Regions from separate parts of the Paenibacillus sp. FSL R5-0475 genome, predicted to be linked through region 2. Evidence: a T-box and tRNA genes for the amino acid it is inferred to sense, from the RefSeq annotation. Region 2 holds a T-box; the other regions hold tRNA genes.
What was found. The T-box of region 2 lies ahead of MKX41_RS18820 (arginine--tRNA ligase). A T-box ahead of a tRNA ligase gene usually reads a tRNA of that ligase, here a tRNA-Arg.

Region 1 (10,632 bases), 2.2 Mb from region 2:
TCCGGCCAAGAAATACACATGCCGAGCTCGAAAAAGAAGTTAAAAAAAGAGCTTGACATTAAATAGCCGAACATGATATAGTATAAGGGTTGCTGCTGAGACATTAAACGGCGCCAACGAGAACTTGATCTTTGAAAACTGAACAACGAGTGAGTAGGAAATCACGAAAGTGAAATCCAAAATTAGAGAATTAATTTTCTCGTCAGATGTTTCAAAATGAGCATATCGCTCTTTTCAATACTAATTGGAGAGTTTGATCCTGGCTCAGGACGAACGCTGGCGGCGTGCCTAATACATGCAAGTCGAGCGGAGTCATTTTGAAAGCTTGCTTTCAAAATAACTTAGCGGCGGACGGGTGAGTAACACGTAGGCAACCTGCCCCTTAGACTGGGATAACTACCGGAAACGGTAGCTAATACCGGATAATTTCTTTTTTCTCCTGAAGAAAGAATGAAAGACGGAGCAATCTGTCACTGAGGGATGGGCCTGCGGCGCATTAGCTAGTTGGTGGGGTAACGGCCCACCAAGGCGACGATGCGTAGCCGACCTGAGAGGGTGAACGGCCACACTGGGACTGAGACACGGCCCAGACTCCTACGGGAGGCAGCAGTAGGGAATCTTCCGCAATGGACGAAAGTCTGACGGAGCAACGCCGCGTGAGTGATGAAGGTTTTCGGATCGTAAAGCTCTGTTGCCAGGGAAGAACGTCCGGTAGAGTAACTGCTATCGGAGTGACGGTACCTGAGAAGAAAGCCCCGGCTAACTACGTGCCAGCAGCCGCGGTAATACGTAGGGGGCAAGCGTTGTCCGGAATTATTGGGCGTAAAGCGCGCGCAGGCGGTCATTTAAGTCTGGTGTTTAAACCTTGGGCTCAACCTGAGGTCGCACTGGAAACTGGGTGACTTGAGTACAGAAGAGGAAAGTGGAATTCCACGTGTAGCGGTGAAATGCGTAGATATGTGGAGGAACACCAGTGGCGAAGGCGACTTTCTGGGCTGTAACTGACGCTGAGGCGCGAAAGCGTGGGGAGCAAACAGGATTAGATACCCTGGTAGTCCACGCCGTAAACGATGAGTGCTAGGTGTTAGGGGTTTCGATACCCTTGGTGCCGAAGTTAACACAGTAAGCACTCCGCCTGGGGAGTACGGTCGCAAGACTGAAACTCAAAGGAATTGACGGGGACCCGCACAAGCAGTGGAGTATGTGGTTTAATTCGAAGCAACGCGAAGAACCTTACCAGGTCTTGACATCCCTCTGAATCCACTAGAGATAGTGGCGGCCTTCGGGACAGAGGAGACAGGTGGTGCATGGTTGTCGTCAGCTCGTGTCGTGAGATGTTGGGTTAAGTCCCGCAACGAGCGCAACCCTTAACTTTAGTTGCCAGCAGGTTAAGCTGGGCACTCTAGAGTGACTGCCGGTGACAAACCGGAGGAAGGTGGGGATGACGTCAAATCATCATGCCCCTTATGACCTGGGCTACACACGTACTACAATGGCCGGTACAACGGGAAGCGAAGCCGCGAGGTGAAGCCAATCCCATCAAAGCCGGTCTCAGTTCGGATTGCAGGCTGCAACTCGCCTGCATGAAGTCGGAATTGCTAGTAATCGCGGATCAGCATGCCGCGGTGAATACGTTCCCGGGTCTTGTACACACCGCCCGTCACACCACGAGAGTTTACAACACCCGAAGTCGGTGGGGTAACCCGCAAGGGAGCCAGCCGCCGAAGGTGGGGTAGATGATTGGGGTGAAGTCGTAACAAGGTAGCCGTATCGGAAGGTGCGGCTGGATCACCTCCTTTCTATGGAGAATCGTCTTCTGCAATGAAGACATTCAAATCGGAAGTTAAGCTTCCAAAATCTCAGGTTTAGGCCTGTTACTCACTCGTTGCTCAGTTTTGAGAGTTTAAGCTCTCAGTAAGACTTGATCCTTGAAAACTGGATACCGAAACGAATTTGCGTTTTAGAACATCTTTTAGCAACTTGTGTAAACAAGTAAATGTTATTAGTGAGATTTTTCTTAGGAAAAATCAAGGTTAAGCTAATAAGAGCACACGGAGGATGCCTAGGCGCCAGGAGCCGACGAAGGACGTGGCGAACAACGAAACTGCCTCGGGGAGCTGTAAGCAAGCTTTGATCCGGGGGTGTCCGAATGGGGAAACCCAGCTGTGGTAATTCGCAGTTACTCATCTCTGAACACATAGGAGATGTAGAGGCAGACCAGGGGAACTGAAACATCTAAGTACCCTGAGGAAGAGAAAACAATAGTGATTCCGTCAGTAGCGGCGAGCGAACGCGGAACAGCCTAAACCTAAGAGCTTGCTCTTAGGGGTTGTGGGACGTCTCACATGGAGTTACAAAGGAATATGGTAGGTGAAGAGGTCTGGAAAGGCCCGCGATAGAGGTAAAAGCCCTGTAGCCTAAACTGTGTTCTCTCCGAGACGGATCCCGAGTAGTGCGGGGCACGTGAAACCCCGTATGAATCCAGCAGGACCATCTGCTAAGGCTAAATACTACCTGGCGACCGATAGTGAAACAGTACCGTGAGGGAAAGGTGAAAAGCACCCCGGAAGGGGAGTGAAATAGAACCTGAAACCGTGTGCTTACAAAAAGTCAGAGCCCTATCTATGGGTGATGGCGTGCCTTTTGTAGAATGAACCGGCGAGTTACGTTTAACATGCAAGGTTAAGTCGAGAAGACGGAGCCGCAGCGAAAGCGAGTCTGAATAGGGCGATTGAGTATGTGGACGTAGACCCGAAACCGTGTGATCTACCCCTGTCCAGGGTGAAGGTGCGGTAACACGCACTGGAGGCCCGAACCCACGCATGTTGAAAAATGCGGGGATGAGGTGGGGGTAGCGGAGAAATTCCAATCGAACTCGGAGATAGCTGGTTCTCCCCGAAATAGCTTTAGGGCTAGCCTCGGTATAAGAGTAGTGGAGGTAGAGCACTGATTGGGTGCGGGGTCCGCAAGGATTACCAAGCTCAGTCAAACTCCGAATGCCATATACTTATTGCCGGGAGTCAGACAGTGAGTGCTAAGATCCATTGTCAAAAGGGAAACAGCCCAGACCATCAGCTAAGGTCCCCAAGTGTGTGTTAAGTGGGAAAGGATGTGGAGTTGCACAGACAACCAGGATGTTGGCTTAGAAGCAGCCACCATTGAAAGAGTGCGTAATAGCTCACTGGTCGAGTGACTCTGCGCCGAAAATGTAACGGGGCTAAACACACCACCGAAGCTATGGCTAGATACGTATGTATCTGGGGTAGGGGAGCGTTGTATGTGGGTTGAAGGTGTACCGTAAGGAGCGCTGGACAGCATACAAGTGAGAATGCCGGTATGAGTAACGAAAAGATCAGTGAGAATCTGATCCGCCGAAAGCCCAAGGTTTCCTGAGGAAGGCTCGTCCGCTCAGGGTAAGTCGGGACCTAAGGCGAGGCCGAAAGGCGTAGTCGAAGGACAACAGTTTGAAATTACTGTACCACCGTAATCCGCTATGAGCGATGGGGTGACGCAGGAGGGTAGTGACGCGGACTGATGGATATGTCCGTCTAAGCAGTGAGGCTGATGTGTAGGCAAATCCGCACATCGTTAAGGCTGGGCTGTGATGGGGAGCGAAAATTACAGTAGCGAAGGTCATGATCTCACACTGCCAAGAAAAGCCTCTAGCCAGGAGAAGGTGCCCGTACCGCAAACCGACACAGGTAGGCGAGAAGAGAATTCTAAGGCGCGCGGAAGAACTCTCGTTAAGGAACTCGGCAAAATGACCCCGTAACTTCGGGAGAAGGGGTGCCCCGGTAGTGTGAATAGCACGAGGGGGCCGCAGTGAAAAGGCCCAAGCGACTGTTTAGCAAAAACACAGGTCTGTGCGAAGCCGCAAGGCGAAGTATACGGGCTGACGCCTGCCCGGTGCTGGAAGGTTAAGGGGAGTGGTTAGGGGTAACCCGAAGCTATGAACCGAAGCCCCAGTAAACGGCGGCCGTAACTATAACGGTCCTAAGGTAGCGAAATTCCTTGTCAGGTAAATTCTGACCCGCACGAATGGCGTAACGACTTGGGCGCTGTCTCAACGAGAGATCCGGTGAAATTTTAATACCTGTGAAGATGCAGGTTACCCGCGACAAGACGGAAAGACCCCATGGAGCTTTACTGCAGCTTGATATTGAATTTGGGTACGATCTGTACAGGATAGGTGGGAGCCGTAGAAATCGGAGCGCAAGCTTCGGTGGAGGCGCCGTTGGGATACCACCCTGATCGTATCTAGGTTCTAACCTAGTACCCTTACCGGGTACGGGGACCGTGTCAGGCGGGCAGTTTGACTGGGGCGGTCGCCTCCTAAAGAGTAACGGAGGCGTTCCAAGGTTCCCTCAGAATGGTTGGAAATCATTCGAAGAGTGCAAAGGCATAAGGGAGCTTGACTGCGAGACCTACAAGTCGAGCAGGGACGAAAGTCGGACTTAGTGATCCGGTGGTACCGCATGGAAGGGCCATCGCTCAACGGATAAAAGCTACCCTGGGGATAACAGGCTTATCTCCCCCAAGAGTCCACATCGACGGGGAGGTTTGGCACCTCGATGTCGGCTCATCGCATCCTGGGGCTGAAGTAGGTCCCAAGGGTTGGGCTGTTCGCCCATTAAAGCGGTACGCGAGCTGGGTTCAGAACGTCGTGAGACAGTTCGGTCCCTATCTGTCGTGGGCGCAGGAAATTTGAGAGGAGCTGTCCTTAGTACGAGAGGACCGGGATGGACGTACCGCTGGTGCACCAGTTGTTTCGCCAGAAGCATGGCTGGGTAGCTACGTACGGACGGGATAAGCGCTGAAAGCATCTAAGCGTGAAGCCCCCCTCAAGATGAGATTTCCCAATTAGTAAGACCCCTTGAAGACGACGAGGTAGATAGGTTGGAGGTGGAAGTGCAGTAATGCATGGAGCTGACCAATACTAATCGGTCGAGGGCTTATCCTATACTTAGAACGCAAATTCAATTCGGATTCAGTTTTCAGGCGACTCAAGCCTGAGCATTTACGATGTAAATGCCCGTTTGGTGGCGATAGCGGAGGGGTTCCACACGTACCCATCCCGAACACGACCGTTAAGCCCTCCAGCGCCGATGGTACTTGGACCGAAGGGTCCTGGGAGAGTAGGACGTCGCCAAGCGGACAACCACATTACCCGTGGTATTTTTTTTGCCCTTAATATTGATGTGTCTTAAAAAGGGCCTTTAGCTCAGCTGGTTAGAGCGCACCCCTGATAAGGGTGAGGTCGGTGGTTCGAGTCCACTAAGGCCCACCATATTCCCTGATAGCTCAGTTGGTAGAGCACTCGACTGTTAATCGAGTTGTCACAGGTTCGAGTCCTGTTCGGGGAGCCATTTATGGAGAGGTGTCCGAGTTTGGCCGAAGGAGCACGATTGGAAATCGTGTAGGCGCCACAAGCGTCTCGAGGGTTCGAATCCCTCTCTCTCCGCCACAAAGTTTATTAGCATGGCCCGTTGGTCAAGGGGTTAAGACACCTCCCTTTCACGGAGGTAACATGGGTTCGAATCCCATACGGGTCATAACATGGAGGCTTAGCTCAGCTGGGAGAGCATCTGCCTTACAAGCAGAGGGTCGGGGGTTCGATCCCCTCAGCCTCCACCATATTCATTTAAGAACGACGCGGGGTGGAGCAGCCCGGTAGCTCGTCGGGCTCATAACCCGAAGGCCGCAGGTTCAAATCCTGCCCCCGCAACCAAATTTTCCTTAAGCATGATGTTTTGGGACTAGCTGGCGTAGTGTAAATGAATAGTATATAATTATTAAATGACGCGGGGTGGAGCAGCCCGGTAGCTCGTCGGGCTCATAACCCGAAGGCCGCAGGTTCAAATCCTGCCCCCGCAACCAATTTACTCTTATGCATTATGTCTATGGAACCGTGGTGTAGTTGGCCTAACATGCCTGCCTGTCACGCAGGAGATCGCGAGTTCGAATCTCGTCGGTTCCGCCATTTAGTTAATTATTGTTGGGGATTAGCCAAGCGGTAAGGCAACGGACTTTGACTCCGTCATGCATAGGTTCAAATCCTATATCCCCAGCCATTTATGAGAGCCATTAGCTCAGTTGGTAGAGCACCTGACTTTTAATCAGGGTGTCGAAGGTTCGAGTCCTTCATGGCTCACCATTATTTTCAAAGTGTGCGCGTGTGGCGGAATGGCAGACGCACCAGACTTAGGATCTGGCGTTTCACGACGTGGGGGTTCAAGTCCCTTCACGCGCACCATGTTTTGCGGAAGTGGCTCAGCGGTAGAGCATCGCCTTGCCAAGGCGAGGGTCGCGGGTTCGATTCCCGTCTTCCGCTCCATAATTTTTGCGCCCTTAGCTCAGCTGGATAGAGCGTTTGACTACGAATCAAAAGGCCGGGAGTTCGAATCTCTCAGGGCGCGCCATTTTTATTACTAAGTAATTACATGTTTTGACGGGATGTAGCTCAGCTTGGTAGAGCACCTGGTTTGGGACCAGGGGGTCGCATGTTCAAATCGTGTCATCCCGATTTTATACCTTTGCGGGTGTAGTTCAATGGTAGAACTTCAGCCTTCCAAGCTGATAGCGTGGGTTCGATTCCCATCACCCGCTTATAATTAAGAAACATCTGTCTATTATAGGCAGGTGTTTTTTTGTATAGTTACATTCATATGGATACAATAGAACTTAGGGCTTTTAGTTGAGGAGGTAGCAATGTTTGAATTTGAAGCTAAATTAGTGCGACCTGATGCAAGTGGGAGCTGGACTTATCTTAACGTCCCTTTTGATGCCGAACAAATATTTGAAACAAAGTCCAGAATACAGGTAAAAGGAAGTGTAAATGGAATCCCCTATAGAGGAACGCTTATGCCCCATGGAAACGGAAAGCATTTTATGGTGGTAAAGAAGGAACTACGGGATCTAGCCAAAGCTCAACCTGGTGATATTGTGCATGTGACGATGGAGCAAGATCATCAATTACGGGAGGTAGAAGCCCCAGAGGATTTCCTTGATGCGTTGAGTAGCCATGAGCAGGCAGAAGCTTATTATAACGGTCTGGCTTATTCTTATCAGAAGGAATATGTATCTTGGATCGAAGCGGCGAAAAGACCTGAAACCAGAGCATCTCGTATCGAAAAATCAGTCAGTAAACTGGGTGAAGGATTGAGGCTCAAATAAAAGTATGAAGAAGTGCTTAACAGGCTGAATAGATGAACAGCGTCCTCTTCCATAAGATTGGAAAGGGACGCTGTTAATGTTGGTGATATGTGCGAGTGGGCTTAAATAAGAACGGCCACCTCACCACAATTCACAAACTTAATACTTTCGATTTTTACTGATAACTCACCTGAAGGAATAGCTAGCTGACATGTACTGCCGATCTGAGCTAACAGCAGCTGCATGCCAATAGGCGAGAACATTGAAATCTTGTTATCATTGGGTTCTGCCTGGTTTGGAAATACGATGGTGTAGGTATCTGTAGTATTGTCGTCTAAGTAGCGTAGCTGAAGCTGACTTCCAATCAATACGAGTGAATTCAATTCTTCACCATTGAAACGGGAAAGTAATTGTTCCAGCTCGGAGCAATAACGGGACAACAGCGTTTCAGCATTACTTCTTTGTTTGCTTCGTTCCGGGAAATACTGATTTAGAAATGCGATTTTTTCCTCATCAAAATAAATAAGCTGCTGGACCAGTTGTGTCCTTGAGCCTTCATAAATTAGACTATGGTTCATAGTAGATTTCACCCCCTCTAAGTAGCACATTCTTTGCAAATTTGTTATGACGCGTTGCCATATTAAAATCCCTCCTATACAAATAGAGGTCCCCTAGAGGGAACCTTCTGATCAGTATAACAGCTTCTATATGTAAATCCAATCCATTTTGCAAAGGCAATAAATTCTTACTAAATATTGTATTTAAAACGTTTGACTATTGTATAGTTGGGTGCTATGATAGGCTGATGTTATAGGCATTTCGTAGAAAACTGCGGAATGCCTATACTATATTTCGAAGATAATTTTACATTAAATGTTACCAGGGGAGTGATACGCCATGTACATTTCGTTGAGTTCACCTATAGAATCTAGACATAAAAAGTAACTATAATTTATTAAAGGAGAGATCAGGATGATTCAAGTAAAAGAGTTTGTAGATGCTGATAATTCGTATGCTGAGAATAAGGCGAATGAGTTCTTGGCAGGGCTGCGTGAGGAACAGGTTGTGAATATCTGTTACGGTTCGGTAGTCAAATCTTCACGTGATGGGGCAGAGCATCAAAGAAGCAGTATACTGGTCGTGTATAAGACAAATGAAGGGCAATAACTGGAATACTTTTTTTTCGTGCTTATCTGTTGTCTCCACGCTATGCATCGTGATCGTTCTTATATATTATATGTTTTAGCTTTTCTTATGAACAAAGAGGACCTTTCCCATTTACGGGTAAAGGTCCTCTTTGATTGTATAAGTGCAATTACAGTCTTATATTCCGTCTGGGACGGATAATCCTAAACCGGATGCAACACGCTGTCCCAGTTCTGGATCAGCTTTATAGAAATGAACAATTTGACGAAGTTTAATATCGTTACTTTCAACTGGTGTCATAGCGCCTACGATATTTTGAACAAGACGTGTACGTTCTTCTTCACTCATCAGGCGATACAAGTCACCAGGTTGTGTATAATGGTCATCACTATTATAGGAGACACTGTCGGCATTTCCAGATACTTCGAAAGGTGATGTTTTGTACTGTGGTGCTTCTTTAGGTCCGCCTAAGCTGTTAGGCTCATAATAGGCACCGGATCCGCCATTGTTGCCGAGTGCCATGCCACCGTCACGTTGATAGTTCTTCACTTCTACTTTTGGACGGTTGATAGGCAGGCTGTTATGGTTAGGACCTACACGGTGACGATGAGCATCGCCGTAAGCAAACAGTCGACCCTGTAGCAATTTATCAGGAGAAGCTTCAATACCAGGGACGAAAGAGCCAGGAGAGAACGTAACTTGCTCTACTTCCGCGAAGTAATTCTCTGGATTGCGATCCAGTACCATGCGGCCAACCTCAATTAATGGATAATCTTTTTGCGACCATACTTTGGTTACATCGAATGGATCAAAGCGATAAGTGTTCGCATCTTCGATTGGCATAATCTGCACGTAGAGCTTCCACGCTGGGAATTCTCCTTTATCAATAGCATTGAACAAGTCTTCTGTATGATAATCTGGGTTCTCCCCAGCTATTTTGGCGGCAAGATCTGGAGCAAGGTTCTTAATGCCTTGTTCTGTTTTGAAATGATATTTCACCCAGACGGCATTGCCTTCGGCATTTACCCATTTGAAGGTGTGGCTTCCGAACCCGTGCATATGTCTTAGCGTAGCTGGGATTCCGCGATCTGACATCAAAATCGTAACCTGATGAAGAGATTCCGGCGATAAAGACCAGAAGTCCCAAACCGCATTAGGGTTCTTTAAGTGTGTCTGTGGATCACGCTTCTGTGTATGAATAAAGTCGGGGAACTTGATTGCATCACGAACGAAGAATACAGGTGTATTGTTACCTACGAGATCATAGTTTCCTTCTTCGGTATAGAACTTCACAGCAAAACCACGTGGGTCTCTTACAGTATCAGCAGAACCTAGCTCCCCAGCTACCGTTGAGAAACGGATGAACATTGGGGTACGCTTGCCTACCTCAGATAAAAAATTAGCTTTTGTATATCGAGTTAAATCCTGAGTGACCTCAAAATACCCATGAGCGCCAGCACCCTTAGCGTGAACGACACGTTCAGGAACACGTTCTCTGTTAAAGTGGGCTAATTTTTCAAGCAGATGGACATCTTGCAGCAAAGTAGGACCACGATCACCGGCTGTCATTGAATTTTGATTGTCGCCTACTGGAGCACCCCAGCTGGTCGTAAGATTATTATTATTGGAGCTCATTAATAGAATCACCTCGTAAGATTTGATTTTAGATTTAGTATAAGTTCTATATTAATGTTTTTTGGGGAAAATGCAACACTTTTTGAATATTTGACACATTACAGTATGTGGTAATCGTCGTCCCATTCAGATATATATGATAGATAGAGTGATTAATTACTAAGCAGAGTTAAAAAAGAAACAGCGCACCTCTACCATCACTGGAGGGTGCGCTGTTCTATTTTGATATAGGAATATCCGTTTTCTATACTTAGTTTTTAATGTACATTCTGTTATAGTATTCATCCAGCATTCTTTTGGTGGCAAATTCGGTGCGAGTGGTTTTGATACTCTTCTTCATCATTTGTACCCACTGTTCACGATTCTCATAATAGGTTGGGAGTACTCGATTCAATAGGGTGTCGTATAGCGCATCACTATCATGCTTATCCAGAACCTCGAAGTCAGTAGTCTCGAAGCCGTCTCCGATCTGCCAGCCATTCTCGCCATCTATACAGGCTTCCGGCCACCAGCCATCTAGAATAGAGCAGTTCAATACGCCGTTCATGGCTGCCTTCATCCCGGAGGTACCACTTGCTTCCAGTGGTCTACGGGGATTGTTGAGCCAAATATCAGAACCGCGTGTCAGCTGTGCGCCGATAGTCATATCGTAATTCTCCAAGAAGACAACACTCTTCGGATATTTTTTCATCATCGCCA
Region 2 (10,632 bases):
CAAGCTGCAGATCGGGCTCACCGAATCGGACAGAAAAAAGTAGTTCAAGTCATTCGGCTCGTCACCCAAGGTACTGTGGAAGACAAGATGTATGAGCTACAACAGAAGAAAAGGAACTTAATCGATGAAGTGATCCAGCCAGGTCAGGAAGGGTTATCTACCCTTACAGAACAAGACATCCGAGAAATTCTGATGATCTAGGTGTAATGATGTTTGGAGAAAAATAGGGATATCCTTCAGCCAAATGGCTTTTGGGATATCCCTTTTTCTGTAGTAAATACGTCATAATCATCATCAGATTATGCGATTGTAACTCCTGCACTAGCGTATCCAGCAATGGTTGTCGCAACGTCGACTCCGGCCGATACTGTTGAAGTGAAGACCAACAGCAACCGCTCTCCAGTGGTTACAGGAATGCTCAAGCCTGTAGTAATACCACTGCTAATTGTGCCAAGTGAAAGGACACCTGTAAATGGAGGATTTAATGTGACTACAGCACCAGGGACTGCAGTAAAGGTATTGTTAGGGGTAGAAGAACTGTATAATTGAGCAGTGATTGTTACTGTAGAACCTAATAAACTAAGCGCTGCTGTTGTGCTGAAATAGGCCGCCAAAGAGGTAATTGTTCCGGTGCGTGGAACTGAGAATGCAAAGTTCAGCAAGGTTCCAGCCGCTCCGGTGAGATCTATCGTACCGCCAGCAGCACTAATATTCGTCGCACTACTTCCGAATCCTACGATACTTGAAGTATTCAGCAAGCCTCCTAATACAGTTGTCATAGCTACAGGAAGACCAGAAGCATAAGGAATGATTGCACCTGAACCAGTAGGTCCCGTTGCTCCGGTTGTTCCTGTCACTCCAGTCGCTCCAGTTGCGCCAGCACTTCCTGTTGCTCCGGTCACTCCTGCACTTCCTGTTGCTCCAGTTACACCTGCGCTTCCTGTCGCTCCAGTAACACCTGCGCTTCCTGTCGCTCCAGTTACACCTGCGCTTCCTGTCGCTCCTGTTGCACCTGCGCTTCCTGTCGCTCCTGTTACACCTGCGCTTCCTGTTGCTCCAGTTACACCTGCGCTTCCTGTCGCTCCTGTTACACCTGCGCTTCCCGCTGCTCCGGTAACTCCTGCGCTTCCTGTCGCTCCTGTTGCACCTGCACTTCCTGTCGCTCCTGTTGCACCTGCACTTCCCGTTGCTCCTGTTGCACCTGCACTTCCCGTTGCTCCTGTTGCACCTGCGCTTCCCGTTGCTCCGGTAACTCCTGCGCTTCCTGTCGCTCCTGTTGCACCTGCGCTTCCTGTCGCTCCTGTTGCACCTGCACTTCCTGTTGCTCCAGTTACACCTGCGCTTCCTGTCGCTCCTGTTACACCTGCGCTTCCTGTTGCTCCAGTTACACCTGCGCTTCCTGTCGCTCCTGTTACACCTGCGCTTCCTGTTGCTCCTGTTGCACCTGCACTTCCCGTTGCTCCTGTTGCACCTGCGCTTCCCGTTGCTCCGGTAACTCCAGCGCTTCCTGCTGCTCCGGTCGCACCTGTACTTCCTGTCGCTCCGGTATCTCCGGTGGCTCCAGTGGCTCCAGTGGCTCCTGAATAACCTATATTTTCACCATACAATTCAGAGTAGACAAGCCGATGAGCAGTCACTAATTGACCTGTGCTGCTTTTTCCCCAAACTGAGACTTGAATTGGATCGTCTATCAAAGCTGGTGTTGTAAATGAAAATTCGAATGAATCAAAATTTGCATAATAATCATTTGTTAGTACTTCATTAGGTCCCACAGTATGAAGTTCACTAACATATAGTGTTCTTGTACCATTCATATAATATCCTTCGACTTGAATCAACGACGCAGTGACATCACTCTGATTAACAAGTTTAATAGTAACAAGCTGAGTGGGTCTTTCACCGCTTACCAGATTGTTTTCTATAGGTCCAGTAGATAAATAACTCAAGTTATCAACTCCTTTTATTTTTAAATAGATTGCCTGCAAAAAATTCTAAATAGTAGCGTTACTATAATCATTCCTCCGATCTACTCTAAATTCGCTAACAATGAGCCTATTATATTTTTCAGTTGGAAATTTTCAGCTCTTAATAGTAATATTCTTTTCTCTTTTTAATGTGTGGACATCTATCAAAAGCTACTACTATACATATTGAGTGCTATTGGAAAAATCTATAAATCTATCAATATTCAATAGATTGTAAATCTTAGGAGCATTATTCCGTTCTGCCCAAAACTTGTCCCGTTAACAAAATAGAGGATAGCTCAGGAAGCCATCCTAACGGCTACTGAGCATCCTCTATTTTTACAATCAAACTCAGAGATAAATTTACGACAATTCATGAACAGACCAAACTATACCCGAAGTATTGGCACCGCCCAGATTCAAAGGAACCGTCAAGCCATTAGAAACATAGAACAAACCAATAACATCACCTGCTGTTAGTGCAAATTCTCCAACCAGCGTTACAGTCCCACTTCCCAAAATAGCTCTCAAATCTAGAATAAGCGCAACATTCACATCCAACACAGGGAATAATCCACTTACCAGATTTGTTGAAGTAGGAGAAGTTCTCTGAACTACGAAAGCTGGATTAACCCCACTACCAAGACTAATTGAGATTGAGGCAGTTGTGGAATAGTTAATGGTCGCTTCAATAGAATATCTACCCGTTGTCGGAACTGTGTAATTTCCCGAAACGGGGTTAAAGGAAGGATCAGAATAGAAAGGAGAAGCCACAGACCATCCAGTCAGTTGGGAAGAAGTAGAAACTGACAAAGCTGATAGGAACGCTGAGAATCCCTCAGCTTGAATATTCGGCCCTGTTGCTCCAGTCACACCAGTTATTCCTGTTACTCCCGTTACACCAGTCGCTCCGGTTGCTCCAGTTACTCCAGTTGCCCCTGTTGCTCCAGTTACACCTGCCGCTCCCGTTGCTCCAGTCACACCTGCCGCTCCTGTTGCTCCTGTCACTCCAGCTGCCCCTGTTGCTCCAGTCACTCCGTCCGCTCCCGTTGCTCCAGTCGCTCCAGCTGCCCCTGTTGCTCCAGTCACTCCAGCTGCTCCAGTTGCTCCGGTCACTCCGTCGGCTCCCGTTGCTCCAGTCACACCTACCGCTCCTGTTGCTCCAGTCGCTCCAGCTGCCCCTGTTGCTCCAGTCACTCCAGCTGCTCCAGTTGCTCCAGTCACCCCGTCGGCTCCTGTTGCACCAGTCACTCCAGCTACCCCTGTTGCTCCAGTCACACCTGCCGCTCCTGTTGCTCCAGTCACCCCGTCGGCTCCCGTTGCTCCAGTCGCTCCAACTGCTCCCGTTGCTCCGGTCAATCCATCGGCTCCTGTTGCTCCGGTCACTCCAGCCGCTCCCGTTGCTCCAGTCACACCTGCCGCTCCTGTTGCTCCAGTTACACCTGCCGCTCCCGTCGCTCCAGTCACCCCGTCGGCTCCTGTTGCACCAGTTACACCTGCCGCTCCCGTCGCTCCAGTCACCCCGTCGGCTCCTGTTGCACCAGTCGCTCCAACTGCTCCGGTTGCCCCAGTCACTCCAGCTGCCCCTGTTGCTCCAGTCACTCCATCGGCTCCCGTTGCCCCTGTTGCTCCAGTCACTCCGTCGGCTCCCGTTGCTCCGGTCACTCCAGCCGCTCCCGTTGCTCCAGTCACACCTGCCGCTCCTGTTGCTCCAGTTACACCTGCCGCTCCCGTCGCTCCAGTCACCCCGTCGGTTCCTGTTGCACCAGTTACACCTGCCGCTCCCGTCGCTCCAGTCACCCCGTCGGCTCCTGTTGCACCAGTCGCTCCAACTGCTCCGGTTGCCCCAGTCACTCCAGCTGCCGCTGTTGCTCCAGTGGCTCCATCCGCTCCCGTTGCTCCTGTTACACCTGCCGCTCCTGTTGCTCCAGTCACTCCATCGGCTCCTGTTGCTCCAGTCGCTCCGTCTGCCCCTGTTGCTCCAGTTCCTCCAGCTGCTCCAGTTGCCCCAGTGGCTCCATCGGCTCCCGTTGCTCCTGTCACTCCGTCGGCTCCCGTTGCTCCAGTCACTCCATCGGCTCCCGTTGCTCCTGTCACTCCATCGGCTCCCGTTGCTCCGGTCACTCCCGTTGCTCCTGTCGCTCCAGTTACACCAGCCGCTCCCGTTGCCCCAGTGGCTCCATCGGCTCCCGTTGCTCCTGTCACTCCATCTGCTCCCGTTGCTCCTGTCACTCCGTCGGCTCCTGTTGCTCCGGTCACTCCATCGGTTCCCGTTGCTCCAGTCGCTCCATCGGTTCCCGTTGCTCCAGTCGCTCCATCTGCCCCGGTTGCACCAGTCACTCCATCGGCTCCCGTCGCTCCATTCACCCCATCGGCTCCCGTTGCTCCAGTCGCTCCGTCTGCCCCTGTTGCTCCAGTCGCTCCATCTGCTCCCGTTGCTCCTGTCGCTCCTCCGGCTGCCCCTGTTGCGCCAGTCACTCCGGCTGCGCCTGTTGCACCAGTCACTCCGTCGGCTCCAGTTGCTCCTGTCGCTCCAGTCGCCCCGTCTGCTCCGGCTGCCCCTGTCGCACCAGTCACTCCGTCGGCTCCAGTTGCTCCATCCGCACCCGTTGCCCCTGTCGCTCCATCTGCTCCATCCGCACCTGTTGCCCCTGTCGCTCCATCTGCTCCATCCGCACCTGTTGCCCCTGTCGCTCCATCTGCTCCATCCGCACCTGTAGCACCAGTTGTCCCTACCGTTGCTCCAAGTAATTCAGCATGGACAAGTCGGTGAGCAGTCACAATTTGACCTACACTATTTTTTCCCCAGACTGAAATTTGAATAGGATCATCTACCAGGCTTAAAGTCGTAAAAATAAATTCAAACGCATCAAAATCCGCATAATAGTCCTTTGTTACAACTTGATCAGGCATAACGTTAACAAGCTCACTAACATATAAAGTTCTTGTCCCATTCATATAATATCCTTGGACGAGAACCGTAGAAGAAATAACGTCGCTTCGGTTATCGATTTTGATCGTAACATGTTGAGTAGGTCGTATACCTCCCACCATGGTATTATCTATCGGCCCAGTAGATAAATAGCTCAATTCTCAACACTCCTTTAGATTATTCCTACATGTTTTTCCCACGCTACTATACGATGAGGTTCTACTAATTCCCCTGAAGCCTGTTTTCCCCAGACCGAGATCCCTACCTCTGCTTCAACAACTTCTAATGTCGTAAACTCAAATTCAAATGCATCTAAATCTGCAAAATAGTTCCTAGTTAGAACTTGGTTAGGTGCGAGATTAATCATTTCATTCACATACATCGATCTTGACCCATTTAGCAAAAATCCCTGAATAACAAGATTATATGGATTAAGAGAATCACGATTAACTACTTTTACTGTTACGATTTGTGTCTGTCTGACCCCTAGAATTGGACTATTATCTATAGGTCCGGTTGAGAATAAAGCCATCTTTATTCACTCCTCTCTTCTGCTGCAGTTTGAAAAATAAAAAAACTATAAAACTAGTAACATGGTTCATAATTAATAGCTCTATATAGTAATATTCTGTATTTAAAGTTAATGTGTGGACATTTATGCAAAGGAATTGCCACTCAAAAAAAGACAACCTTCTATTCTTTGAATTTGTAATCTACTAATCGGACAATCTTAAACTCAAGCATTTTCTAAGTTTTCTAACTAACACCCTATTGCTTTTTTCGAAATATTCGTTATACTGATAAAAATTATTCAAGCATCGATGAGCGGGAGAGTAGTTAACGTGTTCTAGTCCTCAGCGAGCCGGGTAAGTGCAAGCCGGTACAGATCACCTAATGAAGCGCACCCGTGAGATGGACTTCTGAACCTAAGTAGGAAGTCCCGGCTAAAGACCGTTATCCTGTAAGGTGGCTAAACATCTGTTTAGCAACGAGAGTGGTACCGCGAGCGCTAAAGCCCTCGTCTCTTTTGAGACGAGGGCTTTTTTGTATTTTCAAAGGAGGGTATAAAATGTTAAGTCAAATCATCAAAAACAGCATTGAACAAAGTGTAAAAAAAGTATTCCACACCTTAGAAATTGCCTACCCAAAAGATGTTGCAATTCTGATCGAACAGCCAGCTAATCTAGAGCATGGTGATTATTCCTGCAATATTGCTATGCAGCTAGCCAAACTCCTGCGTAAATCCCCTCTCGTCATAGCAGAGTTAGTAAAAGCAGAAATCAAATTACAAGAGAGTTACACGGGTCTTTTACAAAAAGTCGAAGTAGCTGCTCCTGGATTTATTAATTTGTATATGAATTGGCAGGTGTGGGCTAAACATTCCTTTGATCTGCCTAACAGCACAAGGGAAAAGGTCATCATCGAGCACACTTCAATCAATCCAAATAAAGCTGCTCATGTAGGTCATCTGAGAAATGCCTGCATCGGCGATGCGCTGGTCAGAATCATGAAAAGAACCGGACATAACGTAGAGGTCCATAACTATGTGGATGATCTGGGCAACCAGCTGGCAGATACAGTCGTTGGTTTATTAAATGTACCTTTAGAAGGGGAACATCAACGTTTCGGTGATTATTGCTGGGATCTATATGCCAAAGTGAACAAAGAATATGCACGGAATCCAGAGATCACTCACAAGCGCACGGATATGCTGCATGCCCTTGAACAGGGTGATGGTAATGAGGCGTGGCTGGGCAACTTAGTCGCTGAACGTATTGTGAGAGAACATGTAGCGGAAATGAAGCGTTTTGGTATTCACTATGACCTGCTGGTGTGGGAGAGCAATATTTTAAAAGAGGGATTCTGGACAGCCGCATCTGAGCTATTGAAGCAAACGGCAGTTTTTGTACAGGAGACTGAAGGCAAACTTGCGGGCTGCTGGGTGCTAAAGCAAGGGACAGAGGTTAGCAGTGGAGCGGATTCAGAGGATCATCAGATGGATAAGGTGCTTGTGCGTTCGAATGGGATTTTGACGTACACAGCCAAAGACATTGCTTATCATCTCTGGAAATTCGGTCTACTATCCAAAGATTTCACCTACAGTGAATTCTCGTCTGGTTTATGGACCACAGGATTAACTGGAACCCATGAGCCTTATGGACATGCCGACCGTGTTATTAACGTGATCGATTATAGACAGGAATATCCGCAACAAATGGTTAAGCAGGCTTTAGGAGCACTAGGATATAACGAGCAGGCTGAGAAGCTCCATCATGTAAGTTATGGCGTTGTTTCTCTTAGTCCGGCCTCTGCTGCTGAGCTGGGGATAGATGTTTCAGAAGGGAAATCTTCTTATGCCATGTCCGGGCGCCAAGGAATCGGCGTTAAGGTGAGCGATTTAGTAATGCTTATGGAACAGAACATAGAACATTCGCGCTCCGATAAAGAGGGTCTTTCCAGCCATATCATTGCAGCTGCTGCTATTCGTTATTATCTGCTGCGGTTTAACCTGGGAACGGAAATCGTGTTTGATTTCAAACAGGCTACCGAAATATCCGGTAATACCGGGGTTTATCTGATGTACACCTATGCCCGTGCCAGCAGTGTTTTGAGCAAATCTACAATCCCATTCAGCACAGATGCCTCAAAGCTTCAATTTCCACTCGAAATGGAAAAGGCAGAGCTCGCTTTGCTGAGACAGCTTAGCGTCTGGCAAGAGACATTGTATGCTGCCAGCATAGAGTTAACACCGAATATACTCTGCACGTACGCGCATACCTTAGCCACACTTTTCAATAACTTCTATTCTATATGTCCGATTTTAAAAGGTGAGGAGGCTACCATCGCGTTCCGCCTCTGGCTTACTTCGAGATTTAAGGATACTTTAGGGGATGTACTTGAAGTGCTTGGGTTACCGACACCGAGCCGAATGTAGTACAAAAAGGGCAATCTCCACGCTTATCGCGGAGATTGCCCTTCTTTTATTATCTTACTTATAGATGTCTATCACATTTCCAGCTTCTACGCAGAGACGATCAAAGTCCTCACGTTTGATACGGATACCACCACTACGGTAGCGATTAAGCGTACCTTCGGCTTGCACTTCTGTACCGTTAACAGTAATCCGACTGTTATCAGAGCCCGTAAGGTGATAAATAAAGTCTACCTTAGTGCCTGCATATTCAAAGCTAAAGCGCATTCCGTCCAGCGACTCCGGCAGAATTGGATCGACGATTAAATCTCCACCTTCCGTACGGATCCCCAGTGCATTCGAGATCAACTGGTTCATGTAGATCCCAGGACCGCTTGAATAGATTCTCCAGCCACCTTTAACCGCTACGTCACCATTACGCAGTTTATCGAAATTCTCCTGTGCCTCGTAACGGGTGTTAAATTTACCATCCGAGCTACTGAAATAAGAGTTAGCCTGACGTAGTTCAGCGTTTGGCACCACGTCGCGGATTCCGATCGGATTGATCGCCGCTAGGCCATTCCAGACCTGATCGGTTTTCCCTAGCTTAGCCATAGCTTCTACATAACGAATGTGTGCATGTACATATTGAAGTCCAATTTCCCGACCAAAGTTAGAAGCTTGCTCCGCACGTTTGAAATGGGTGCTTACGCCGCCAACATATTGAGCTGGACGGTTCATCAGACGAACGCCATCTGGACAGAACAGTTTATCCTGGATTACTTCATAGTGGGCTTCGGCTTGTTCTGGTGTAAGCAGCTCACTGATCATACTGCGCGTCATTGGCAGCAGACGGTATTGGATCCCTGTTTCCGTATCACTTGGATGCACCATAAGCTTCACTTGCTCTGGGTCCTCCATATACAAGAAGCCTGGAATTACCTCAGATTGAAGCATATGTGTGTTGAAATCCTCACGGATTCCCTCCACCATCGCTTTCAGCTCTTCCGAACCTGCTGGATCAACTTTATGAAGCACTTCTGAGAACTGATTCAATGTCTGATAGGTAAGCGCCACTGTCCAGCTGCTAACCATGTACTGCTTCAGCTGTGGATTAGCCGGTTGGAGTGTATCATCCCAGTCTCCATCACCGTAAGAAGACAAATGCGTGTCATGCAGGAAGTGATTCTTAATATAAGCAACTTCCTTCCGTGCATGATCCAGCAGCGTTGCTTTTTCTTCTGTAAAATCAAAGCTATGCTTACGAGTATAAGGCACAGTCGCTTGCAAAATACTGTAGTCTTGCGTTACCGCCAAATAGTCTCCAAGCACTTTGAGTGGCCATACAATAATATCTCCATGGCTCTCCTCTTGCTGAATCTTCGTATATTTATCAAACATGAACCACTGTGGCCAGTTACCATCATCTTCATATTGATGAGCATACAGGGTCAGCAATATTTCACGAACCTGATCGTATTTTTGCGTAGCCATGAAGTATTCCACTGGTCCCTGACACACGTCACGGGTTCCCCAAGCAGCGCCGCCGTATTGTTCCAATCCGTGAGGGACTGAATAATGGACGAGCATATTATGTGTATACCACCAAGCCAGAGCATTTACCTTAAACAACTCACCTTCGGACCCATCACCTAACGTCAAGCGGAAGCCATTCATAACCCCGCTGTAGAACTCGCGGTATGCGGAAATCTCCCCTTCAGCTGTACGGCTGCTCGATTGAATCTCCTTACCATCCAGAAGACCTTGAATGTTCAATGTCCATTCACTGCTCTTCGACAGTTCCAGAATAGCTAGCGGCGCATCTGACTTCTCAGCATGAGAGACGAGTCTACCTTCATTTTGAAGAGTGAAATCTGCTCCCTGTACCTGGAATTTATATTGCAGATCAGGATATTCTCCTGCACTTAGTGCACTTCTATCAGCCGAGAAGGTTACGGTTCCCTCTTCTTGTTTGAATTGATATGGAAGCTCGTATTCGTTAACGTTCATAGTGATTTGATTAGTGACTAAATAACGATAAGCTTTTCCACTTTCCGTACGGACATTCAGGAATATCTCCGGAGAATCTGCCGTAGTGTAGTTCGTAATAATGAAGCATTCGCCATCTGTTCTGTAATACCAACGGGCATAGTTGAAACCAACTTCGAACAGTGAAGGCATGGTCAAGAGGCGATATTCGCCATTCCACTGTACATAGATTCTTTGTCCCGAAGCCTTTGGAATGTTAAGTGCATTTCTGGCATTGGTCATGAGCTTGTTGAAATTGGTATTGCCAATAACGATTTGAGAGTTAAATATTCCGTACATATAGGAAGTCGTAGTGATTACCTTATCGTTAAGTCGGGCATTATCCCCACTCATTAGAATATGACCATGAGGACGCTCTACCTTAAGTTCCTTCTCTTTCAATACAACATGCTCATAATTTTCCGTGAAGAAAGACAGAAGCTGGTCTCCCTCTTTTTCCTCTTGATAGCGAACCGGGAACAAGGCTTCGATCTCTTCACTCGTCAGAGAATTTGCAGCTAGTGGTGCTCCCAGCTCTTTCGTCAAGAAAGAACGCTCGAGCGGTGCTTCAGCTACTAAAGGCAACTCTTTTACCGTTTCCCAAGCCGCAGCAACATCCTTCGTGAATTCTAACGAGGTAATCGCTTCTGGATGATCTTGCTTGAACAATCCATAAAATACAAACTGGGCTTCCCCACTCAGCTTCACCCGCTCCGATTGCAGCGCAGTATAAGCGAATTCATATTGATAGATTTCATTACTTAATTGCTCACGGCTCAGGCTTTCTGGTTGATTGG
Region 3 (10,632 bases), 610 kb from region 2:
ATTCCAGCGGTAAGGATGGCACGGTTAAGCATATTTTTTCAGGCATTAATCCACAAGGGTTTATAGTGACCAGCTTCAAGAAACCATCTCTAGAGGAAGAGGCTCATGATTTTCTATGGAGGGTTCATCAGAAGACACCTCCTAAGGGATATATCTCTGCATTTAACCGCTCGCATTATGAAGATGTATTGGTACCACGGGTACACGGAGGGTTAAAAAAGGATGACTTGAAGCGTCGCTTTCGTTACATACGGCAGTTCGAAGAAATGCTGGTGGAAGAGGGGACGACAATTATCAAGCTTTTTCTGCATATTTCTAAAGAGAAGCAGCTGAAGAAGATTAAGGAACGGCTTGAAGATCCCAAAAAACATTGGAAATTCGATGCAAGTGATCTCCAGGAGCGGGAGTATTGGGATGATTACCAAGAAGCATATGAAGATGTTTTCAAGGAATCTAGCATAGATAAAGCACCCTGGTACTGGATACCCGCCAATCATCAATGGTACCGCAACTATTTGACCTTATCCATCGTTGTAAAGACACTGGAGAGTCTGGATCTGAGCTATCCGAAGCTGAATACCCCCACACCTGACATATCGGAACTCATTTCTCCACGTCATTAATCCTTTGGACAGATCAACATCCATTACGGCACCAGAGATTGAATATGTTTTTACAGCCCAGCTGCGTCCTCAATGGCATTACTCAGTGAAGCTGAGTCGCGTACTTCTTTACCTTCGGTGTTGCTTTGACTAATCAGCTCAGAGACGGTAACGAATTCATAACCTTGTCTGCGGAGCTCGTCGATAATGAGTGGAAGTGCTTCATGTGTTTGTTTACAGGAATCACTGGCATGTAGAAGGACGATATCACCTGGATGCGCTTTTGTCGTTACACGCTTCACGATATTGTCTACGCCGATGTTCTTCCAGTCCAGGGAGTCTGTATCCCATTGAATGACCTTGTAGCCGAGATCGCTGGCAACCTGAAGGACTCTTTTGTCAAAATCACCATTAGGCATACGAATCAAATTGGGTTCAGTGCCGGTTAATTCGGTAAGTACGGTGTGAGCCGTTGAGATCTGTGTACGAATTTCTTCGTTGCTAAGTGTGCTGTAATTGACGTGTTTATGACCATGACTTCCAATTTCAAAACCTGCATTCTTGATGTTAGTTACAATGTCTGGGTGAGTCTTACTCCATGGAGACGATAGGAAGAAGGTGGCTTTGTCCACTTTCTTGTCTTCAAGTACCTTCAAAATTGGTTCGGGTCTTTTCTCCCCCCAGCTAATATCGAAGGTCAGGGCAATCAGCTTCTTCTCTGTTGGTACACTGTAGATCGCGGAAGGTCCGGATTCAGAAAAAACGGTTATGTTTCCCCTCTCGACATAGACAACTCCAGCAGCAAGAAGCACAGCGGCGAAGATATAGATGAATCGTTTAATCTTTTTGCCGCTGAATACATAAAAAGAATTCATAATGACAGCGCTCCTCTCCCATGCGAAATGCTTGTTTGTTCTAAATGTATGCTCGTACCGCAAGGTTATGACCTAAGAAACAGAGATCACAATTTCAGGAGGGTATTTATGTTGTCGTTCTTCACGTTTATTAAAGATCTAAAAACGATCCGGAAGGCTTTATTGCTATCCTGTCTGCTCTTCGCATTAGGAGCGGTTATAGGGTGGGTAGCTACTAGCAGTCTGGAAAAACTATTGGTTCAGCAATTAGAGGGGCTCAGTGAAATCAGTGGCAACCTTAGAGATTCTTCTAATCCGCAATGGAGCTTCTTTGTATTTATATTTTTGAATAACAGCATCAAGGGTGTTCTTATCATATTTTTAGGAGCGTTGTTCGGTATACTGCCAGCCATATTCTTATTTATTAACGGAGCGGTTATCGGCTATCTGATTCATTTATCAGCACTGCAAGGACAGGATTTATTCGATCTAATAGTAAAAGGACTGCTGCCACATGGGATTATAGAGATTCCAGCAATCATTATTGCTTGTGCATTTGGACTTCAGTTCGGCGGGAAAGTAGTTGCAAGTCTGTTTAGCTCATCCACTAAAAAAGTGAACAGAGGTGTTGAGTGGTCTTCGTTCATGCGTCAAACACTTACGGCATCTATTTGGACAATAATCCTGTTATTTGTTGCAGCCATCATTGAAAGCACAATAACTTTTTCTCTTTTATCATAAAACTTCCGAGAATGGAGCATAACAGTAAAGCTATTCATCCAAGGATTGCCTAAAGGTCAGAAGTATATAATCGTGACGAAACCATAAAGGGAATTTTTAATAATTATGGTTATAAAAAGAGTACTCCGGTTAATCTAGTGTAAGAGGATCTTAAGGCAGCTTTCTCCATGAGATGGACTAACTAATTATGTACAAGGGGTTTTTGGTTTTAGTGAATGTGTTACTTGCAACTTCATGAAGGAGGCCAAGCATATGTTGGGAATGTTGTTCAACGAAAAAGAATGCAAGGAACTGGATTATGTTTTGCGGAAAGAACTTGATGAGATGCTGTTAGATTTGAGCGATCAGCGCTTGGACCAAAATATCAGGCATGCCATCGCCAATAGATATAAGACTGTATTTCGTATGTATGCTCGTTTTGCTCCTCAGAAAGAGCTTTCCAAGTATGCGTGGGGTGGACGTTCTTCTCAGTATAAACACTAAGGATAAGCGGTAAATGCAAGAGTCTTATATGAATTTAAGATTTTTTAATAAAATAGCTTGACTAAAAAGGAGTGCTCGTGATAAATTATATCTCGCGCTCCTTTTGCTTGTGTAAAAGGGAAGCGGAAGGCAAGAAAAGTTGAAAAAAACTTTTTCGAAAAAAAGACTTGCCAAACAACGAAACACTGTGATATATTATAAAGGTCGCCGCTGACAAACAACGACGACGAAATGAGAGACATTGATCTTTGAAAACTGAACAACGAGTGAGTAGGGAATCACGAAAGTGAAATCCAAAATTAGAGAATTAATTTTCTCGTCAGATGTTTCAAAATGAGCATATCGCTCTTTTCAATACTAATTGGAGAGTTTGATCCTGGCTCAGGACGAACGCTGGCGGCGTGCCTAATACATGCAAGTCGAGCGGAGTCATTTTGAAAGCTTGCTTTCAAAGTAACTTAGCGGCGGACGGGTGAGTAACACGTAGGCAACCTGCCCCTTAGACTGGGATAACTACCGGAAACGGTAGCTAATACCGGATAATTTCTTTTTTCTCCTGAAGGAAGAATGAAAGACGGAGCAATCTGTCACTGAGGGATGGGCCTGCGGCGCATTAGCTAGTTGGTGGGGTAACGGCCCACCAAGGCGACGATGCGTAGCCGACCTGAGAGGGTGAACGGCCACACTGGGACTGAGACACGGCCCAGACTCCTACGGGAGGCAGCAGTAGGGAATCTTCCGCAATGGACGAAAGTCTGACGGAGCAACGCCGCGTGAGTGATGAAGGTTTTCGGATCGTAAAGCTCTGTTGCCAGGGAAGAACGTCCGGTAGAGTAACTGCTACCGGAGTGACGGTACCTGAGAAGAAAGCCCCGGCTAACTACGTGCCAGCAGCCGCGGTAATACGTAGGGGGCAAGCGTTGTCCGGAATTATTGGGCGTAAAGCGCGCGCAGGCGGTCATTTAAGTCTGGTGTTTAAACCTTGGGCTCAACCTGAGGTCGCACTGGAAACTGGGTGACTTGAGTACAGAAGAGGAAAGTGGAATTCCACGTGTAGCGGTGAAATGCGTAGATATGTGGAGGAACACCAGTGGCGAAGGCGACTTTCTGGGCTGTAACTGACGCTGAGGCGCGAAAGCGTGGGGAGCAAACAGGATTAGATACCCTGGTAGTCCACGCCGTAAACGATGAGTGCTAGGTGTTAGGGGTTTCGATACCCTTGGTGCCGAAGTTAACACAGTAAGCACTCCGCCTGGGGAGTACGGTCGCAAGACTGAAACTCAAAGGAATTGACGGGGACCCGCACAAGCAGTGGAGTATGTGGTTTAATTCGAAGCAACGCGAAGAACCTTACCAGGTCTTGACATCCCTCTGAATCCACTAGAGATAGTGGCGGCCTTCGGGACAGAGGAGACAGGTGGTGCATGGTTGTCGTCAGCTCGTGTCGTGAGATGTTGGGTTAAGTCCCGCAACGAGCGCAACCCTTAACTTTAGTTGCCAGCAGGTTAAGCTGGGCACTCTAGAGTGACTGCCGGTGACAAACCGGAGGAAGGTGGGGATGACGTCAAATCATCATGCCCCTTATGACCTGGGCTACACACGTACTACAATGGCCGGTACAACGGGAAGCGAAGCCGCGAGGTGAAGCCAATCCCATCAAAGCCGGTCTCAGTTCGGATTGCAGGCTGCAACTCGCCTGCATGAAGTCGGAATTGCTAGTAATCGCGGATCAGCATGCCGCGGTGAATACGTTCCCGGGTCTTGTACACACCGCCCGTCACACCACGAGAGTTTACAACACCCGAAGTCGGTGGGGTAACCCGCAAGGGAGCCAGCCGCCGAAGGTGGGGTAGATGATTGGGGTGAAGTCGTAACAAGGTAGCCGTATCGGAAGGTGCGGCTGGATCACCTCCTTTCTATGGAGAATCGTCTTCTGCAATGAAGACATTCAAATCGGAAGTTAAACTTCCATTATAGAACCTTCGGGTTCGAACACTCACTCGTGTTCAGTTTTGAAAGAGTAAGTCTCTTTCATATACGTTTGGTGGCGATAGCGGAGGGGTTCCACACGTACCCATCCCGAACACGACCGTTAAGCCCTCCAGCGCCGATGGTACTTGGACCGAAGGGTCCTGGGAGAGTAGGACGCCGCCAAGCGGACAACCATTCTTTGGTTGATTCACAATGTTATATATGTTATATGGGCTTTTAGCTCAGTTGGTTAGAGCGCACCTCTGATAAGGGTGAGGTCGGTGGTTCGAGTCCACCAAGGCCCACCATATAACTTTATATCTTTTATGGGGCCATAGCTCAGCTGGGAGAGCGCCTGCCTTGCAAGCAGGAGGTCAGCGGTTCGATCCCGCTTGGCTCCACCATAAGTTTTAATTCAATACCTTCTTTAAACATTGATCCTTGAAAACTGGATACCGAAACGAATTTGCGTTTTAGAACATCTTTTAGCAACTTGTGTAAACAAGTAAATGTTATTAGTGAGATGATTCCAAAAGAAATGTCATTGTATGATATTTTCCTGCGGAAAAATCAAGGTTAAGCTAATAAGAGCACACGGAGGATGCCTAGGCGCCAGGAGCCGACGAAGGACGTGGCGAACAACGAAACTGCCTCGGGGAGCTGTAAGCAAGCTTTGATCCGGGGGTGTCCGAATGGGGAAACCCAGCTGTGGTAATTCGCAGTTACTCATCTCTGAACACATAGGAGATGTAGAGGCAGACCAGGGGAACTGAAACATCTAAGTACCCTGAGGAAGAGAAAACAATAGTGATTCCGTCAGTAGCGGCGAGCGAACGCGGAACAGCCTAAACCTAAGAGCTTGCTCTTAGGGGTTGTGGGACGTCTCACATGGAGTTACAAAGGAATATGGTAGGTGAAGAGGTCTGGAAAGGCCCGCGATAGAGGTAAAAGCCCTGTAGCCTAAACTGTGTTCTCTCCGAGACGGATCCCGAGTAGTGCGGGGCACGTGAAACCCCGTATGAATCCAGCAGGACCATCTGCTAAGGCTAAATACTACCTGGCGACCGATAGTGAAACAGTACCGTGAGGGAAAGGTGAAAAGCACCCCGGAAGGGGAGTGAAATAGAACCTGAAACCGTGTGCTTACAAAAAGTCAGAGCCCTATTAATGGGTGATGGCGTGCCTTTTGTAGAATGAACCGGCGAGTTACGTTTAACATGCAAGGTTAAGTCGAGAAGACGGAGCCGCAGCGAAAGCGAGTCTGAATAGGGCGATTTAGTATGTGGACGTAGACCCGAAACCGTGTGATCTACCCCTGTCCAGGGTGAAGGTGCGGTAACACGCACTGGAGGCCCGAACCCACGCATGTTGAAAAATGCGGGGATGAGGTGGGGGTAGCGGAGAAATTCCAATCGAACTCGGAGATAGCTGGTTCTCCCCGAAATAGCTTTAGGGCTAGCCTCGGTATAAGAGTAGTGGAGGTAGAGCACTGATTGGGTGCGGGGTCCGCAAGGATTACCAAGCTCAGTCAAACTCCGAATGCCATATACTTATTGCCGGGAGTCAGACAGTGAGTGCTAAGATCCATTGTCAAAAGGGAAACAGCCCAGACCATCAGCTAAGGTCCCCAAGTGTGTGTTAAGTGGGAAAGGATGTGGAGTTGCACAGACAACCAGGATGTTGGCTTAGAAGCAGCCACCATTGAAAGAGTGCGTAATAGCTCACTGGTCGAGTGACTCTGCGCCGAAAATGTAACGGGGCTAAACACACCACCGAAGCTATGGCTAGATACGTATGTATCTGGGGTAGGGGAGCGTTGTATGTGGGTTGAAGGTGTACCGTAAGGAGCGCTGGACAGCATACAAGTGAGAATGCCGGTATGAGTAACGAAAAGATCAGTGAGAATCTGATCCGCCGAAAGCCCAAGGTTTCCTGAGGAAGGCTCGTCCGCTCAGGGTAAGTCGGGACCTAAGGCGAGGCCGAAAGGCGTAGTCGAAGGACAACAGTTTGAAATTACTGTACCACCGTAATCCGCTATGAGCGATGGGGTGACGCAGGAGGGTAGTGACGCGGACTGATGGATATGTCCGTCTAAGCAGTGAGGCTGATGTGTAGGCAAATCCGCACATCGTTAAGGCTGGGCTGTGATGGGGAGCGAAAATTACAGTAGCGAAGGTCATGATCTCACACTGCCAAGAAAAGCCTCTAGCCAGGAGAAGGTGCCCGTACCGCAAACCGACACAGGTAGGCGAGAAGAGAATTCTAAGGCGCGCGGAAGAACTCTCGTTAAGGAACTCGGCAAAATGACCCCGTAACTTCGGGAGAAGGGGTGCCCCGGTAGTGTGAATAGCACGAGGGGGCCGCAGTGAAAAGGCCCAAGCGACTGTTTAGCAAAAACACAGGTCTGTGCGAAGCCGCAAGGCGAAGTATACGGGCTGACGCCTGCCCGGTGCTGGAAGGTTAAGGGGAGTGGTTAGGGGTAACCCGAAGCTATGAACCGAAGCCCCAGTAAACGGCGGCCGTAACTATAACGGTCCTAAGGTAGCGAAATTCCTTGTCAGGTAAATTCTGACCCGCACGAATGGCGTAACGACTTGGGCGCTGTCTCAACGAGAGATCCGGTGAAATTTTAATACCTGTGAAGATGCAGGTTACCCGCGACAAGACGGAAAGACCCCATGGAGCTTTACTGCAGCTTGATATTGAATTTGGGTACGATCTGTACAGGATAGGTGGGAGCCGTAGAAATCGGAGCGCAAGCTTCGGTGGAGGCGCCGTTGGGATACCACCCTGATCGTATCTAGGTTCTAACCTAGTACCCTAATCGGGTACGGGGACCGTGTCAGGCGGGCAGTTTGACTGGGGCGGTCGCCTCCTAAAGAGTAACGGAGGCGTTCCAAGGTTCCCTCAGAATGGTTGGAAATCATTCGAAGAGTGCAAAGGCATAAGGGAGCTTGACTGCGAGACCTACAAGTCGAGCAGGGACGAAAGTCGGACTTAGTGATCCGGTGGTACCGCATGGAAGGGCCATCGCTCAACGGATAAAAGCTACCCTGGGGATAACAGGCTTATCTCCCCCAAGAGTCCACATCGACGGGGAGGTTTGGCACCTCGATGTCGGCTCATCGCATCCTGGGGCTGAAGTAGGTCCCAAGGGTTGGGCTGTTCGCCCATTAAAGCGGTACGCGAGCTGGGTTCAGAACGTCGTGAGACAGTTCGGTCCCTATCTGTCGTGGGCGCAGGAAATTTGAGAGGAGCTGTCCTTAGTACGAGAGGACCGGGATGGACGTACCGCTGGTGCACCAGTTGTTTCGCCAGAAGCATGGCTGGGTAGCTACGTACGGACGGGATAAGCGCTGAAAGCATCTAAGCGTGAAGCCCCCCTCAAGATGAGATTTCCCAATTAGTAAGACCCCTTGAAGACGACGAGGTAGATAGGTTGGAGGTGGAAGTGCAGTAATGCATGGAGCTGACCAATACTAATCGGTCGAGGGCTTATCCTATACTTAGAACGCAAATTCAATTCGGATTCAGTTTTCAGGCATCAAGCCTGAGCATTTACGATGTAAATGCCCGTTTGGTGGCGATAGCGGAGGGGTTCCACGCGTACCCATCCCGAACACGACCGTTAAGCCCTCCAGCGCCGATGGTACTTGGACCGAAGGGTCCTGGGAGAGTAGGACGTTGCCAAGCGGATATTCCCTGATAGCTCAGTTGGTAGAGCACTCGACTGTTAATCGAGTTGTCACAGGTTCGAGTCCTGTTCGGGGAGCCATGCTCTCATAGCTCAGCAGGTAGAGTGCTTCCATGGTAAGGAAGAGGTCACCGGTTCGAATCCGGTTGAGAGCTCCACAGATTTGCAAGGCCCGTTGGTCAAGGGGTTAAGACACCTCCCTTTCACGGAGGTAACATGGGTTCGAATCCCATACGGGTCACCAACTTTTACTTGTACTTACCCTTAGAGGGTCCCATAGATATGGAGGCTTAGCTCAGCTGGGAGAGCATCTGCCTTACAAGCAGAGGGTCGGGGGTTCGATCCCCTCAGCCTCCACCATAATCTTCCTGAGAGATTATGGGCAACATAGAGGTACCATCAATGGGGATTAGCCAAGTGGTAAGGCAACGGACTTTGACTCCGTCACTCATAGGTTCGAATCCTATATCCCCAGCCAAGTGCGAGCCATTAGCTCAGTTGGTAGAGCACCTGACTTTTAATCAGGGTGTCGAAGGTTCGAGTCCTTCATGGCTCACTTTTATTATTATATGCGCGTGTGGCGGAATGGCAGACGCACCAGACTTAGGATCTGGCGTTTCACGACGTGGGGGTTCAAGTCCCTTCACGCGCACCACTTATTGCGGACGTGGCTCAGCGGTAGAGCATCGCCTTGCCAAGGCGAGGGTCGCGGGTTCGATTCCCGTCGTCCGCTCCATAATTTTTGCGCCCTTAGCTCAGCTGGATAGAGCGTTTGACTACGAATCAAAAGGCCGGGAGTTCGAATCTCTCAGGGCGCGCCATTTTTTTATTAAGCAATCATAATATTTTAACGGGATGTAGCTCAGCTTGGTAGAGCACCTGGTTTGGGACCAGGGGGTCGCATGTTCAAATCGTGTCATCCCGATTTTCACCTTTGCGGGTGTAGTTCAATGGTAGAACTTCAGCCTTCCAAGCTGATAGCGTGGGTTCGATTCCCATCACCCGCTCCATAATTTTATAGTAACGGGATGTAGCTCAGCTTGGTAGAGCACCTGGTTTGGGACCAGGGGGTCGCATGTTCAAATCGTGTCATCCCGATACTCAGCTTAATCGCTGCTCAAAAGCTCTTACTTCGGTAAGAGCTTTTTTTGTTATGTATAGAATTAAAACACGCATAAATCATATAACATATGTTCTATCATTCTTCCAAAAGAAATTGTACTTCTGGTGGAATACCAATCCGTAGGTAATAACTTTTCCATGACTCTTCTTGCTCAGGATTACTGCCTGTGGATAGTAGCTTTACAGCAAAGACATTAGCTTGACGTTCAAGCTTCCCAGGAGAGAAGTAGGAGCTTTCCTCTAGAAAAAAGCGGTTAATCCCCTTATGAAGACGATCATGTCCTAATTCATGCGCACAAACGAAGCGCTGCCACTCAACTGGCAACTCATTATGAATGACGATAAATCTTCTTCTTAATTTTCGGTAATATAATCCCTTTGTGCCTGTCCCAAGGTTCATGAAGCGAATATGAATACCTAGCGCTGAGGCCAGCTCGAACGGACAGTTGGTTTTATATTTTTTAATCAGATTATTGATCAGTTCATCCATATTCTTCACCTGCAGCATGTTAGTGTAGTTATTAAGTGTTGTTGGATTTCTTTCTCTTGTTCATCTGTTTGGCTTCCCAGAATAAGCCGGTCAGTACATCTTTTATCCTCTGTTTGTCATCCTTGTCTAGTGGAATCCCATCAAACATCAGCTCTCCATCATCCTCCAGCATTTTACGGAAGTCACGTTTATCCTTGCTTGTAGCCCACTCTGGGACAATCTCTTCGCTTGGAAGAGCCTGTTCCTGCAAATACCCCGCTTGATCCATTAGCTCCTCGTACGGGACTCCTGTAGCCTCTGCTATTTTGCGTAATGTAGTTGGCTTAGGAACACCTCTTAGACCATTTTCAATCCGTGAAATCTGTGATCCGCTAATACCTGCTGCTGCTGCCAATTGATTAATAGTAAGTCCCTTAGTTTCGCGAAGTTGCTTCATATAATCCCCAAAATCCTGTTTCATCTCAACCACTCCTTATAGACTGAAGCTTATGTTATTAATATAAGTCATTTTTGCCAATTGGTAAACAACAAAGCGTATATTATTGCCAAAAGGCAAGATAATGGAGGGAAAGCTATTCTTTTTCGCCCAAAACAGACTCAAACGGGGTTTTACGAGATTGGTAGAGAAGTGGTATATTATAGAAAAATACGAACAGAATACGAACACTTTTATAT

Region 1: it has a tRNA-Arg gene. The T-box ahead of MKX41_RS18820 (arginine--tRNA ligase) is inferred to sense a tRNA for this amino acid. The anticodon was not compared.
Region 3: it has a tRNA-Arg gene. The T-box ahead of MKX41_RS18820 (arginine--tRNA ligase) is inferred to sense a tRNA for this amino acid. The anticodon was not compared.

Annotation. Positions count from the first base shown of each region.
Region 1 covers NZ_JBBORK010000001.1:6,414,510-6,425,141, forward strand. The annotation lists rRNA gene MKX41_RS28635 (16S ribosomal RNA) at 242-1,799, shown strand; rRNA gene MKX41_RS28640 (23S ribosomal RNA) at 2,032-4,960, shown strand; rRNA gene rrf (5S ribosomal RNA) at 5,036-5,152, shown strand; tRNA gene MKX41_RS28650 (tRNA-Ile) at 5,211-5,287, shown strand; tRNA gene MKX41_RS28655 (tRNA-Asn) at 5,291-5,366, shown strand; tRNA gene MKX41_RS28660 (tRNA-Ser) at 5,372-5,464, shown strand; tRNA gene MKX41_RS28665 (tRNA-Glu) at 5,481-5,552, shown strand; tRNA gene MKX41_RS28670 (tRNA-Val) at 5,559-5,634, shown strand; tRNA gene MKX41_RS28675 (tRNA-Met) at 5,652-5,728, shown strand; tRNA gene MKX41_RS28680 (tRNA-Met) at 5,801-5,877, shown strand; tRNA gene MKX41_RS28685 (tRNA-Asp) at 5,903-5,980, shown strand; tRNA gene MKX41_RS28690 (tRNA-Gln) at 5,997-6,071, shown strand; tRNA gene MKX41_RS28695 (tRNA-Lys) at 6,079-6,154, shown strand; tRNA gene MKX41_RS28700 (tRNA-Leu) at 6,170-6,253, shown strand; tRNA gene MKX41_RS28705 (tRNA-Gly) at 6,260-6,334, shown strand; tRNA gene MKX41_RS28710 (tRNA-Arg) at 6,343-6,419, shown strand; tRNA gene MKX41_RS28715 (tRNA-Pro) at 6,450-6,523, shown strand; tRNA gene MKX41_RS28720 (tRNA-Gly) at 6,536-6,606, shown strand; gene MKX41_RS28725 (YdeI/OmpD-associated family protein) at 6,709-7,173, shown strand; gene MKX41_RS28730 (GreA/GreB family elongation factor) at 7,275-7,730, opposite strand; gene MKX41_RS28735 (sporulation protein Cse60) at 8,125-8,319, shown strand; gene katA (catalase KatA) at 8,476-9,933, opposite strand; gene glgP (alpha-glucan family phosphorylase) at 10,184-10,632, opposite strand, start outside.
Region 2 covers NZ_JBBORK010000001.1:4,189,513-4,200,144, forward strand. The annotation lists gene MKX41_RS18800 (DEAD/DEAH box helicase) at 1-201, shown strand, start outside; gene MKX41_RS18805 (exosporium glycoprotein BclB-related protein) at 300-1,946, opposite strand; gene MKX41_RS18810 (beta strand repeat-containing protein) at 2,328-5,018, opposite strand; gene MKX41_RS18815 (hypothetical protein) at 5,069-5,428, opposite strand; T-box leader at 5,709-5,925, shown strand; gene MKX41_RS18820 (arginine--tRNA ligase) at 5,966-7,831, shown strand; gene MKX41_RS18825 (GH36-type glycosyl hydrolase domain-containing protein) at 7,886-10,632, opposite strand, start outside.
Region 3 covers NZ_JBBORK010000001.1:4,799,451-4,810,082, reverse strand. The annotation lists gene MKX41_RS21595 (PPK2 family polyphosphate kinase) at 1-623, shown strand, start outside; gene pdaB (polysaccharide deacetylase family sporulation protein PdaB) at 674-1,477, opposite strand; gene MKX41_RS21585 (stage II sporulation protein M) at 1,586-2,197, shown strand; gene MKX41_RS21580 (hypothetical protein) at 2,450-2,680, shown strand; rRNA gene MKX41_RS21575 (16S ribosomal RNA) at 3,039-4,596, shown strand; rRNA gene rrf (5S ribosomal RNA) at 4,721-4,837, shown strand; tRNA gene MKX41_RS21565 (tRNA-Ile) at 4,883-4,959, shown strand; tRNA gene MKX41_RS21560 (tRNA-Ala) at 4,980-5,055, shown strand; rRNA gene MKX41_RS21555 (23S ribosomal RNA) at 5,226-8,154, shown strand; rRNA gene rrf (5S ribosomal RNA) at 8,228-8,344, shown strand; tRNA gene MKX41_RS21545 (tRNA-Asn) at 8,351-8,426, shown strand; tRNA gene MKX41_RS21540 (tRNA-Thr) at 8,428-8,503, shown strand; tRNA gene MKX41_RS21535 (tRNA-Glu) at 8,515-8,589, shown strand; tRNA gene MKX41_RS21530 (tRNA-Val) at 8,630-8,705, shown strand; tRNA gene MKX41_RS21525 (tRNA-Gln) at 8,749-8,823, shown strand; tRNA gene MKX41_RS21520 (tRNA-Lys) at 8,829-8,901, shown strand; tRNA gene MKX41_RS21515 (tRNA-Leu) at 8,917-9,000, shown strand; tRNA gene MKX41_RS21510 (tRNA-Gly) at 9,007-9,081, shown strand; tRNA gene MKX41_RS21505 (tRNA-Arg) at 9,090-9,166, shown strand; tRNA gene MKX41_RS21500 (tRNA-Pro) at 9,197-9,270, shown strand; tRNA gene MKX41_RS21495 (tRNA-Gly) at 9,282-9,355, shown strand; tRNA gene MKX41_RS21490 (tRNA-Pro) at 9,370-9,443, shown strand; gene MKX41_RS21485 (ImmA/IrrE family metallo-endopeptidase) at 9,544-9,957, opposite strand; gene MKX41_RS21480 (helix-turn-helix domain-containing protein) at 9,989-10,417, opposite strand.